Regions from separate parts of the Symbiopectobacterium purcellii genome, predicted to be linked through region 3. Evidence: predicted binding sites of a transcription regulator. Region 3 holds the regulator's gene; each other region holds the start of a gene.

Region 1 (3,158 bases), 640 kb from region 3:
AGCCGCCCAGCGCCACTTCATAACCCAGCGGCAGCAGCAACAGTACCGGAGAAATAAAAGCAAAGCTGGAGCCCAGATATGCCGGGATTTTGCCCTTACAGATAAACAGATAGAGCAACGTGCCAATGCCGTTGAACAACAGCACGGTCGCAGGGTTGATTTTGAACAGAATCGGCACCAACACCGTCGCGCCGAACATGGCAAACAGGTGCTGGAAGCTCAGCGGGATGGTTTGTAGCAAGGGGGGTCGTTCACTCACCCCGATGGCGCGACGAGTCATCGTTTATATCCTCTGTAAAAGTCACTTGATGTTGTGGTTAGCCGGTTTGTCCAGCATCGTTATCACAGCCCAGCCGCCCCCACGCGTCACCGCGTAGGGAAGCGAGGCTGATTATAAAAATCGTGCGAAATATGGGTGAAAAACCGTCATACGCGTTGCACCGCGAAACCGGCGCAAAAAAAAGCCGACTTACTCAGTCGGCTGATACGGCTTATTTAGTACCAAAGAGCTTATCGCCCGCGTCACCAAGACCCGGCATGATGTAGCCATGCTCGTTGAGCCCTTTGTCGACCGAGGCGGTATACAGCTCAACGTCAGGGTGCGCTTTTTCCAGCGCGGCAATCCCTTCCGGAGCCGCCACCAGCACCAATACCTTGATGCTCTGGCAACCCGCTTTCTTCAGCAGATCGATAGTGGCAATCATCGAACCACCGGTTGCCAGCATGGGATCCACCACCAGCGCCATACGTTCATCAATGTTGGAGACCAGCTTCTGGAAGTAAGGCACTGGCTCCAGCGTCTCTTCATTGCGGTACATACCCACCACGCTGATACGCGCACTCGGTACGTTTTCCAGTACCCCTTCCATCATACCCAGACCGGCACGCAGGATCGGCACCACGGTAATCTTTTGCCTTTGATCTGATCGACTTCCACCGGACCGCACCAGCCCTCGATAGTCACTTTTTCAGTGACCAGATCGGCCGTGGCTTCATAGGTCAATAAGCTGCCGACTTCGGATGCCAGTTCACGAAAGCGTTTTGTACTTATATCGTTTTCACGCATCAGGCCAAGCTTATGTTTGACGAGCGGGTGTTTAACCTCGACGACCTTCATTCTATTCCCCCTATAGAAAGTGGACGGATATCCTCACGACGCAGAATCGGTGCGCCGAGGGCGAACATGGCAGCCCATCATAAAAAAAAATCGCGGGATTATACCGCTTTTTTGCTTAAGCGCTACAGGTTATAGCCTGATCCAGATCAACCGGGCAGGGAAATTCTCATTGAACAGGAAAAATGCAAAGCAGGCAACACACCACTCGCAAACGATTGCTCTCGCTGTTAGAATTAGCGCGCTTCGATAGGGGTAGATCCACCAGGCTGGATATGCTCGCTATCTCACCACCAATTGTATTCTCCGTGGGGACTCCGCAGTGACCGACAAAACCTCTCTTAGCTACAAAGACGCAGGCGTGGATATTGATGCTGGTAACGCATTGGTAGACCGTATTAAAGGCGTAGTGAAACAAACCCGCCGTCCTGAAGTGATGGGCGGTCTGGGCGGTTTCGGTGCCCTGTGCGCCTTGCCCCAAAAATACCGTGAACCGGTTCTGGTTTCCGGTACTGACGGGGTCGGCACCAAGCTGCGTCTTGCCATGGCTCTGAAACGCCACGACACCATCGGTATCGATCTGGTGGCCATGTGTGTCAATGACCTGGTAGTTCAAGGGGCCGAGCCGCTGTTCTTTCTGGATTACTACGCCACGGGGAAACTGGATGTCGATACCGCCGCCAGCGTGATCACCGGTATCGCCGAAGGCTGCAAGCAGTCTGGCTGTGCGCTGGTCGGCGGTGAAACCGCTGAAATGCCCGGCATGTACCACGGTGAAGATTACGACGTTGCGGGCTTTTGCGTCGGTGTTGTTGAAAAATCAGAGATCATCGACGGAAGTAAGGTGCAGGCAGGTGATACTCTGATCGCACTGGCAGCCAGTGGCCCACACTCTAACGGCTATTCGCTGGTACGTAAGATTCTTGAAGTAAGCCAAACCGATCCGGAACAGACGACGCTTGAAGGAAAATCGCTGGCCGATCATCTGCTGGCCCCGACCAAAATCTACGTCAAATCTATTCTGGCGCTGATTGAAAAAGTGGATGTCCACGCGATTGCTCACCTGACCGGTGGCGGTTTCTGGGAAAATATCCCGCGCGTGTTGCCGGAAGGCATGCAAGCCAACATTGATGAATCCAGCTGGCAGTGGCCCGCCGTGTTCAACTGGCTGCAACAGACGGGTAACGTCAGCCGTCACGAAATGTACCGTACTTTTAACTGCGGTGTGGGTATGATTATCGCACTGCCTGCTGAACAGGCAGAGGAAGCCGTGGCATTCCTCACTAGCCAGGGTGAAACCGCATGGAAAATTGGCGTTATTCAACCCGCTAACGCCGGAGACGCAGTGGTCATTAATTAATGAAAAACATCGTTGTCTTGCTCTCAGGTCAAGGAAGCAACTTGCAGGCGTTGATTGACGCCTGCGCGCGCAAGCGCGTCAAAGCGAATATCGCGGCCGTGTTCAGCAACAATCCAGAAGCCTATGGTCTGGTGCTGGCGCAAGAAGCCGACATTCCGGCTCATGTCATCGACCCGCAAGGGTTTGCTGACCGAGCCGCCTTTGACGCCGCAATGGCAGAAGAGATGGCGCAATACCAGCCGGACCTGGTGGTACTGGCAGGTTATATGCGCATCCTCAGCCCGGAGTTCGTTGCGCTGTTTGCAGGCAAAATGCTGAATATCCACCCTTCCCTACTGCCCAAGTACCCGGGCCTGCATACCCACCGTAAAGCGCTGGAAAAGGGCGATAAGGAACATGGCACCTCGGTTCATTTCGTGACTGACGAACTGGATGGCGGCCCTCTGATTCTGCAAGCCAAGGTCCCGGTGTATAGTGATGATACGGAAGAAGTGCTCGCCGCTCGGGTACAAACCCAGGAACACACCATCTATCCACTGGTGGTGAACTGGTTTGCCGAAGGGCGTCTTAAAATGCGCGAGGGCGAAGCCTGGCTTGACGGCGTGCGTATTCCCAAACAGGGCTACGCTGCCGAATAGCGGAAATCCCCATTGACGTTCAGGCGGCAGAACCCTGCCGCCCTGA
Region 2 (3,158 bases), 1.2 Mb from region 3:
CCTGCTGACGATCCCATCCGCTGTGCTGTTTTTGCAGCACAAACAGGGACATCACCATACCCGGCGTACAGAAACCACATTGTGACGCATGCAGATCGACTACCGCCTGCTGCACCGGATGCAGTTCTCCCTCCTGCCGCAGATCTTCTACCGTGATGAGCTGTTTACCCTGCAATGCGCTCAATAGCGTCAGGCATGCACTGGCAGTTTCATAGCAGACACGTCCCTGCTCCACGCGCCCCAGTACCACAGTGCAAGCACCACAGTCGCCAGAACCACAGCCTTCTTTGGTCCCAGTGCGACGCTTACGCTGGCGCAGGTATTGCAATACGGTCAACGCAGGATCGCCATCCCGCTCCACGACCAATGTGTCGTTAAGTAAAAAGGTGGTCATGCAGCCACCTCCTGACAGTCAGTCTGCCAAACGGGACGCCCATTGACCCAGGTAGCAACCACATTACGATCGTCACCCAGCGTCATCAGCACAAACAACCGCTCCATAATGTCCTGACACTTGTCATCACGCAGGCGTTGTAAGGCGGTGACAGCAGGATCGATAACCACAAAATCTGCGGTTTTCCCTGTAGCAAAATTGCCGATTTCATCTTCCAGATCGAGCGCACACGCGCCTCCCAACGTGGCATGGTAGAACGCCTCACAGGCTGACAGCCGGTACTGCTGCAACTGCCCGACTTTGTAAGCATCGCCCAAGGTTTGCAGCAGACTGAACGACGTTCCTGCCCCCACATCGGTGCCTATGCCGATACGCACGCCCTTGTGCCAGCTCTGCTGCAAACGAAACAGCCCGCTGCCGAGAAACAGATTCGAACTGGGGCAAAACGCCACGGCAGATTGCGTCTGGTGCAGGCAATCCCACTCCGCCTCATCGAGGTGGATAGCGTGCGCAAAAACGCTGCGCCGACCGGTCAACCGATAGTGATGATACACATCCAGATAGTTGTCCCGATCGGGATAAAGCTCGCGTACCCAAGCCACTTCCTGCGGGTTTTCGCTCAAGTGCGTTTGCAGCCAGGTATCGGGAAATTCTTCGCGCAGGCGCTGCGCGGCACTCAGCAGCTCCGGTGACGATGTCGGCGCAAAACGTGGGGTGATGGCATAGCCCAGACGTCCACGACCGTGCCAACGCCGGATCAACGCCTGACACTGGCGATGGCTGCTTTCTGCCGTTTCGACCAGATTGTCCGGTGCATTGCAATCCATCATCACTTTGCCCGCAATCAGGCGCATCCCCAACCCTTGCGCCGCGCTAAACAGCGCCTCCACGGATTCAGGGTGTACGGTGGCAAACACCATGGCGCTGGTGGTACCGTTACTCAGCAGTTGTTGCAGGAAAAATGCGGCCATCCGAGTAGCATAATGCATATCGCCATAGTGGCTTTCGGCAGGAAAGGTGTAACGCTCGAGCCACTCCAGCAACTGCTCACCGTAAGCACCAATAATCTCAGCCTGTGGAAAGTGGATATGCGTATCGATAAAACCCGGCAAAATCACTTTTCCGCGATAATCGATCAGCGACCAGCCCGCTTTCACACGCGCTTCACCTTGTTGCCAGGGATATAAACCGACAATTTTTCCCTTCTCAATCAGCAACACACCATCGTCAATATAACGGGCATGATCAGCGATCTGCTGCGGATTGTCTGCGGGCGCGGCAATATCGAAAAACGCGCTGCGGATAGCGTAACGGTTGCATACGGTCATGCTGTTTTATCCTGCGTAATAAACCAAGCGTAATGTAATAAACAGCAATTCCCATACCACAATAAACTCAGTTCGGCGGTAATGTATTTTACTGACAAGCAAACGGTTGCATTTTTAAGCAAACGATTACCTTTTTTATAAAAAAGATAATTGTGTATTAACTGCATAATATTGATGGGTTATATTGCACCATAAGGCGGCATATGCACGATTTAATGCCCTTACAGAGTGCATGGAAATGATGTGTTATCGAACATATAAAAAAAGGCATCCATTACGGATACCTTCTTAGAAAGAATAACATCAGAAGTTATATTGCAGAGAAACGCGATTCTGCCAAAACGAATAATCGTAAACTGGCGAGGTTTGCACCCCAAGGAAATTAGACAAACTTAATCCTTTTAAGGCACCATCAAACTGGTAAATACCAAAGACAACATATTCAGACTGGTTACGGCTGGGTGCACTGGCTGAACTTTTCAGGTCCATAAAGGAATAATACGTCCCGATGCTCAACGCAGGCATCACCTGATAGGTAATCCGCGTAGAATAGGCGTTGCCGGTACCGAGATCCTGGGTACTGGTAAAATAGGGTTGTGCGAAATATTTACCCGACGAGGTGCTGCTGGAATATGGCGTCACCAGCGCCCCATTCAGGTAGGCTTCAGGGTTGGAGACAATGTGGTTGTAGTTGATAGACCACTTCACGTTGCTGGTCGGCGTCAACGCCAATTGCACACCGTAAGAGGTGCTATCGACTTCGCCGCGCAAACGCTCACCCTCGCCGCTACCACGAATAAATTGCACGCCGATATCCGGCTGCCACGGCGCGGCTTTCCATTGACTGTGCGCTTCGCTATAGCAAATATTCACGTAGTCATCATAACTTTCATACCATAACTGGCCGGTCAGCGTTATGTCGCCCATCTGCTTTGAACGACCCGCCCCCACGGCCCAGGCGCCGTTGGTTTCTTCTTTAATCGCGCTATAAGCACTGGTCGCCAGGAATTTATCACTGCGCCACGGCTTGTAGCGGTATATCTTGGTGGCGTGTACGAAATCGGTTTTATCGCCCCAATGCATATCCACAGCGCGAAACAGAATGGGCGTAATACGCCAGTCATAGTCGCTCATAAAAGGAATATCGATGCGCTGATCGCCCGCCGTAAAGCGGAAATCCTGATACTGCCAACGCAACCAGGCTTCGCCGAAACCGTTTTGATTGGTCGCCAATTCCGTCACGCCACGCCCAGCGCCCGGTGAACGCCATTGTTGTTGATAAATCCCACCAACGCCTGCGCTAATACCGTAATACGGTGCCGTTTGGAACAGAATATTACCGCCATAGCTGGCAGTATCCTGATTATTGTTCTTCACGAAATAGGCATTGTTGGTGGAGTAATACAGTGAGCGTAACGAACCATGAACAGAACCGC
Region 3 (3,158 bases):
CCCGCTACCACAGTGCAACGCCCGCAAAACTGGTGAAGGGGCTCAAAAAAGGGGCTGATGCCACTGAAAAGAAAACGGCGGCAATAAAACCAGGCACCAAGAAAGCGGGCAAAGAGGTAGTACTCAGTGAAGCGCATAAGCGCCGTTATCAGCATGCAAAAATGACGGCAATGAACAAGCTGATGAGTCAGATCGGTAAACCTTATCAATGGGGTGGCAACTCCCCCTATACCGGTTTTGACTGTAGCGGCCTGGTCTATTATGCCTACAAGGATGTGGTGAAAATCCCTATCCCGCGCACCGCCAATGAAATGTATCACTTGCGCGATGCAGCCCCCATCAATAAGGGTGAACTGGAGATTGGCGATCTGGTGTTCTTTCGCATCAACGGTCGCGGCACCGCAGATCATGTCGGCGTTTATCTCGGCAATGGTAAGTTTATTCAGTCACCGCGAACCGGTGCCGATATCAAGATCAGTAAGTTGAGTGAAGACTACTGGCAGGAACACTACATTGGTGCACGTCGCGTGGTGACACCACAAACGATTCGGTGATCGCCAAATCGACATGTTATCGATAATAAAGACCAGGTGATGCCTATGCAGCCTGGTCTTTATTTTAATCGCGATCAGTTCAACACGGCAACAAAGCTAAATACCATGATCATGACTAACGCCCCAACCGTGGTCATTAATGACATTTTAAAATCAGTATTCATTCTATCTCCTTGAAACACAGAAACGCGTAAACGTTGCCGCCGCACCGGATGCTTCGTTGTTTCCTGCACACCAATACCGCAGCACAATGATGCTAAAAGATCATTGTTACACATTTTATAGGGAAAATCTCCGATCCCGGCTGCACTAATTAAATCAATTAACCCTTTCACTTTCGCGGTAAATCAGCCAAAATTCGCAGTTTACCGTGCGCTGCGTCGGTGTCCGAACACGTCATCTTCGATGGGATCAACACGTCCCCTTTAGGTACAAAGTACGTCGGCAGTCTCCTTCTGATATCCTGTTTATACCATCGGAAAGAGAACATTACGCAAAAGCAAACGATTAACAAACTATATACTGCCGTAACAAGTAGGTTCAGGAGTCATGTTTAGATGGCAACGATCAAAGATGTGGCAAAGCGTGCTGGCGTTTCAACAACAACCGTCTCTCACGTCATCAACAAAACACGTTTCGTCGCCGAAGAGACCAAAACGGCCGTGCGGGAAGCCATCAAGGAATTACACTACTCCCCGAGCGCAGTGGCTCGGAGCTTAAAGGTCAATCACACCAAATCCATCGGATTGCTCGCCACTTCGAGTGAAGCGCCCTACTTTGCGGAAATTATCGAAGCGGTTGAAAACAGTTGTTATGCCAAAGGCTACACCCTGATTCTGTGTAACTCGCATAATAACCTGGAAAAACAGCGTGCTTATCTTTCCATGCTGGCGCAAAAACGGGTCGATGGCCTGTTGGTGATGTGTGCGGAATACCCGCCTGAACTATTGAGCATGTTGTCCGATTACCGCAGCATTCCCATGGTGGTAATGGATTGGGGTCAGGCACACAGTGATTTTACGGACACCATTATAGATAACGCCTTCGAAGGGGGATATCTGGCTGGGCGCTATCTGATTGAGCGCGGCCACCGCGACATTGGTGCCATTCCCGGTATTCAGGAACGCAACACGGGCAGCGGACGTTATCTGGGTTTTCTCAAAGCCTTGCAGGAAGCGGATATCACAGTTCGCGATGAATGGATTGTTCAGGGGGATTTCGAGCCGGAATCCGGTTACAAAGCCATGCACCAGATTTTGGCGCAAAAACAGCGCCCGACCGCTATTTTCTGCGGCGGCGACATCATGGCTATGGGCGCTATCTGCGCGGCTGATGAATTGGGGCTACGCGTACCGCAAGATATTTCCGTGATTGGCTACGATAATGTTCGCCATGCACGTTATTTCACCCCAGCCTTAACCACGATCCACCAGCCAAAAGAGCGTTTGGGCCAATCGGCTTTTACCATGCTGCTCGATCGCATCACCAGCAAGCGCGAAGATACACAGATGATTGAGGTTCACCCAACGCTTATCGAGCGTCGCTCTGTGGGTGACGGCCCTTCCCGCGACTACCGCAGTTGATGCTCAAGACGGTTTTCTTATATACCCTAAATAATTCGAGTGACAGGAAGGCGGCAAATGAGCGACAACTCCGTCTGGAACAGATTTGAACAGCGCAAGCGCTGGCCCGAAGGGTGAATCTCAGGGATGAGATTCATTAATCCCGATGAGCTTACTCGGTTAAGTGATTCGGGTGACAAACCTGCCCGGAGCAGATTTGAACGCCGCGTGCGGCGGCCTCGTAAGCGGTGAGGCCCAGGGATGGGCCGAATAATGAGTGCAGACAACGCACCTGCAACGTGAAGTATGACGGGTATAGCACGTTGATTTGTAAATTCTTCATGACTGCATCAATCAATTTTGACTTGTCCTCTGATTGAAGCAGTCATACACTGTTTTTCATTCGGACAATATCCCTACACTTATCCTTATTATAACGAACGCACGACTGCGTATCAGGATATATGCCCCTACGTGTTACTACGTACCGGCGTTGACACTTCATTCCCTCTGGGTATCCAGAGAGTAGACGATGGATGTTATGCCCGCTGCCACTGTGCAACGGGCAAGCATAAACGGCTGCGCACGAATGCAACCGCTTACAATTTGAACAACGGGTAACTTGCCCGTGATTCGAACACGCTGTGTACAAACCGCAGCGTTCGGGTTGATGAGAGACTATCTATGCTGTTCCTTGCAGCGCTGTCTGGCAAGGTTGGGAGAAATTATGAGTTCATCATATGTAGAGGAACTGGCAGAACATAACACGTCCTGGTTCCGGATCGTACACGCGTTATTAGCTATCGCCGATATTAAAATCAATGGTTCACGCCCGTTTGATATCCGGGTACGTAACCCCGATTTCTACAAACGCGTTCTGCGTGAAGGCTCACTGGGGCTCGGGGAAAGCTATATGGACGGTTGGTGGGAGTGCGAGCGTTTAGACTGCTTTTTTCGGCGTATCTTACGTGCAGGGCTTGAGAAAAAAGCCCCCCATCACCTCAAAGACATTTTCCATATTGTCGCTGCACGCTTGATTAAC
Region 4 (3,158 bases), 1.9 Mb from region 3:
AGTCGCTGCTTTCATCACCACATAGGAGATAAAGCCCAGGGCAATCCCTTCCGTGATGGAGAAGCTAAACGGCATCATTACCGCAGTAATAAACGCAGGCACCGCTTCGGTAAGATCGTCCCATTTCACGCGCGCCAGGCTTGAGGTCATCAACACCCCGACATAAATCAGCGCGCCAGCCGCCGCATAAGCAGGCACCATACTGGCCAATGGAGAGAGGAAAATCACCAGCAGGAACAGAAGACCAACCACAACCGCCGTCAGCCCAGTGCGCCCACCAACTGAAACACCGGAAGAACTTTCGATATACGCGGTCACGGAGGAGGTCCCGATAAAGGAACCGGCCACCGAGCTAATGCTATCAACGTAAAGCGCCTGCTTCATACGCGGGAATTTACCGCGTGCGTCGACGAGCCCGGCTTTATCCGTCACACCAATCAGGGTGCCGGAGGAATCGAACAGGTTGACCAACATAAAGGAGAAAATCACGCCGGAAAGCGCCAAATTCAGCGATCCCGCCAGATCGACCTGACCAACCACGGACGTGACGCTTGGCGGCATAGAAAACACGCCAGAAAATTTCACATCACCCAGCAACAGGCCAATAAACGTGGTCACCACAATGGAAATCAGCACAGCGGCGTGAATGTTACGTGAGGCCAGTACCGCAATGATAAAGAACCCCAGCGCACCCAGCAGAACGCTATGAGACGTCAGATTGCCGATGGTCACCAGCGTTTCCGGGTTAGCAACAATGATACCGGCGTTTTTCAGGCCCATCATGCCGATAAACAAACCGATACCGCTGGCAATCCCTAAACGCAAGCTGATCGGAATGTTAGCGATCATCCAGTAGCGAATTTGGAACAGGGTCAGTATCAAAAAGCCGACTGCGCCCCAAAAGATAGCCCCCATCGCGACCTGCCAGGAAATCCCCATGGCGCCGACGACGACGAACGCAAAAAAAGCATTCAGCCCCATGGCGGGAGCCAATGCAACCGGCAGGTTAGCCACCAGTCCCATCAAAATACTGCCAAACGCGGCAATCAGACAGGTGGTCACAAATACCGCTTGAGTATCCATGCCCGCAACACCCAGAATCTGCGGGTTTACGAAAACGATATACACCATGGTAAGAAAGGTCGTGAACCCAGCAATCGTTTCCGTACGCGCCGTAGTGCCATGTTGGCGCAGTTTGAATACGCGCTCCAATAAGCCTTGCTCTCCCGCAAGCTCAGGTTGTGATGTTTTCATTATCAACGTTCCAGATAAGGAATTATGGTCGGTGGGTATCCTATAACAAAATGTACAGAGATTAACGCCATTGGCCGGTTTTTTTTCTTGCTATAAGCCGATGTTATCGCAACCGTTGCCCTCAACGGCATCAGGTACCCTTTTTCCTGCAAATACGCGAGAAAAACAGCGAACGAGCCATATCTCTACGCCTTCAGAACAAAAGATGAAAACCAGGTGAAAAACAGGCTTTTATCGTGTTTACGCCCGGTAAGGTCAAAATACTGACGCCGTGGGGTAAAGTAGTGGGTGAACCACACGCGTTACCAATAAGGAACCCCATGTCTTCGATTGATTGTGTTTTTTTCGATTGTGATGGCACGCTGGTCGACAGCGAAGTGATTTGTTGCCAGGCCTATGTGAATATTTTTATTCCGTATGGCTTACAGTTGTCGCTTGAAGAGGTCATCAAGACCTACAAAGGCGTCAAGCTCTACGACATTATCGACCGTGTAAGTGCACAACATGGCCTGACGGTGGTGCCTGAAACGCTGGAAAAACACTTCCGTGCAGAGATCGCCCGGCTGTTTGAAGAATCTCTGCAACCTATTGACGGCATTCCAGAACTGCTTGCCGCAATTACCGTACCAATGGGCGTGGTGTCGAACGGTCCGGTCAGCAAAATGCACCACTCGCTCGGATTAACCGGGCTGCGTGAGCATTTCGCCGATCGCCTGTATAGCGGTTACGATTTGAAAAAATGGAAACCCGATCCTGCCGTTATTTATCACGCCGCTCAGCAGATGCAGGTCAATCTGGAGAACTGCCTGCTAGTGGAAGATTCGTTTTCAGGCGTGGAAGCGGGTATCGCGGCGGGCATTCCGGTGTACTACTACTGCGCCGACCCGCACAATCCGCCCATCGATCACCCGCTGGTCACCACCTTCCACAACATGGGTAACTTACCGCAACTGTGGCGCGAAAAAGGCTGGAACATCACCGCCTGACGGGAGCAGGCCGCGCTACGCTGGGCGCGGCCGCCAGCGCCACCAAAACCGACGTTTTGGCGCATCAACCCGAGCGTGCACCGCATAGCGCTGGCTGACGCGATGCGCCAGCAGCTCCAATGCCACACAGATAATGAAGTAAACCAGCGCCACAAACAGGAACACCTCAGTGGGGTAGACCATACTGCGGTTATTAACCTGCGTGGCCAGAAACGTCAATTCACCCACACCCACGATATACGCCAGCGACGTATCCTTGATTAAGGAAATCCACTGGTTGATAAACGATGGCACCATCATGCGTAGCGCCTGAGGCAGCACGATAAACCAGAGTACGCGCCAGCGACTGAAACCCAACGACAGCCCAGCCTGCCACTGCCCCTGACTGATAGCGACAATCCCCGCCTTGACGCCATGCGCCAGATAGGCCGCGCCAATAAACGCCAGCGCACACACCACGGTGGTGATTTCAGGAATATCGACACCAAATACGATGGGCAGCAGGAAGTAAGTCCAAAAAATCAGCATGATCACTGGAATAGCACGGAAAAAACCCAGCACCAGCGCCAACAACGCGCCCAGCCAGCCGCGAAACATCGCCAGCGCCACCCCCAGTACCGTGCCCAAAACCGCAGAAGCGATACCGGCCAATGCGCTGATGACGAGCGTCAATGCTGCGCCACCAAGCGGCCCCTCGGGAAAGGTGCCCCACAGCAGATAGCTGAGGTTATCGCTGATAATCGTAAAATCCACGTTAGTGCCCTCGCGCCAATTGACGTTGTTGTCGCCACATGCCCCAGCCCTCAATCAGCGCAATGACAGCGATATACAACACCGTCGCTACACCGAACGCCTGAAAGGTGCGCAAGGTTTCGGTCTCTACCTGACGTGAGGCGTAAGAGAGTTCAGCTACGCCAA

The links. Region 3 encodes PurR, which represses purine synthesis genes. Its sites were predicted from a motif close to CANGCAAACGTTTGCNTG; they were not measured.
Region 1: purM (phosphoribosylformylglycinamidine cyclo-ligase) is a predicted target of PurR. The motif match lies at 1,322-1,339, and genes of this name have one in related genera.
Region 2: guaD (guanine deaminase) is a predicted target of PurR. The motif match lies at 1,818-1,835, and genes of this name have one in related genera.
Region 4: K6K13_RS22930 (NCS2 family permease) is a predicted target of PurR. The motif match lies at 1,360-1,377, and genes of this name have one in related genera.

What each region holds. Positions count from the first base shown of each region.
Region 1 covers NZ_CP081864.1:1,275,678-1,278,835, reverse strand. The annotation lists gene uraA (uracil permease) at 1-280, opposite strand, end outside; partial or broken gene upp (uracil phosphoribosyltransferase) at 492-1,066, opposite strand; gene purM (phosphoribosylformylglycinamidine cyclo-ligase) at 1,437-2,474, shown strand; gene purN (phosphoribosylglycinamide formyltransferase) at 2,474-3,112, shown strand.
Region 2 covers NZ_CP081864.1:3,108,002-3,111,159, forward strand. The annotation lists partial or broken gene K6K13_RS14645 (xanthine dehydrogenase small subunit) at 1-394, opposite strand, end outside; gene guaD (guanine deaminase) at 391-1,722, opposite strand; gene K6K13_RS14655 (TonB-dependent receptor) at 2,026-3,158, opposite strand, start outside.
Region 3 covers NZ_CP081864.1:1,914,346-1,917,503, reverse strand. The annotation lists gene K6K13_RS08975 (C40 family peptidase) at 1-554, shown strand, start outside; gene cydH (cytochrome bd-I oxidase subunit CydH) at 629-889, opposite strand; gene purR (HTH-type transcriptional repressor PurR) at 1,112-2,137, shown strand; gene cfa (cyclopropane fatty acyl phospholipid synthase) at 2,844-3,158, shown strand, end outside.
Region 4 covers NZ_CP081864.1:4,925,411-4,928,568, reverse strand. The annotation lists gene K6K13_RS22930 (NCS2 family permease) at 1-1,254, opposite strand, end outside; gene yieH (6-phosphogluconate phosphatase) at 1,575-2,240, shown strand; gene K6K13_RS22920 (amino acid ABC transporter permease) at 2,256-2,993, opposite strand; gene K6K13_RS22915 (amino acid ABC transporter permease) at 2,995-3,158, opposite strand, start outside.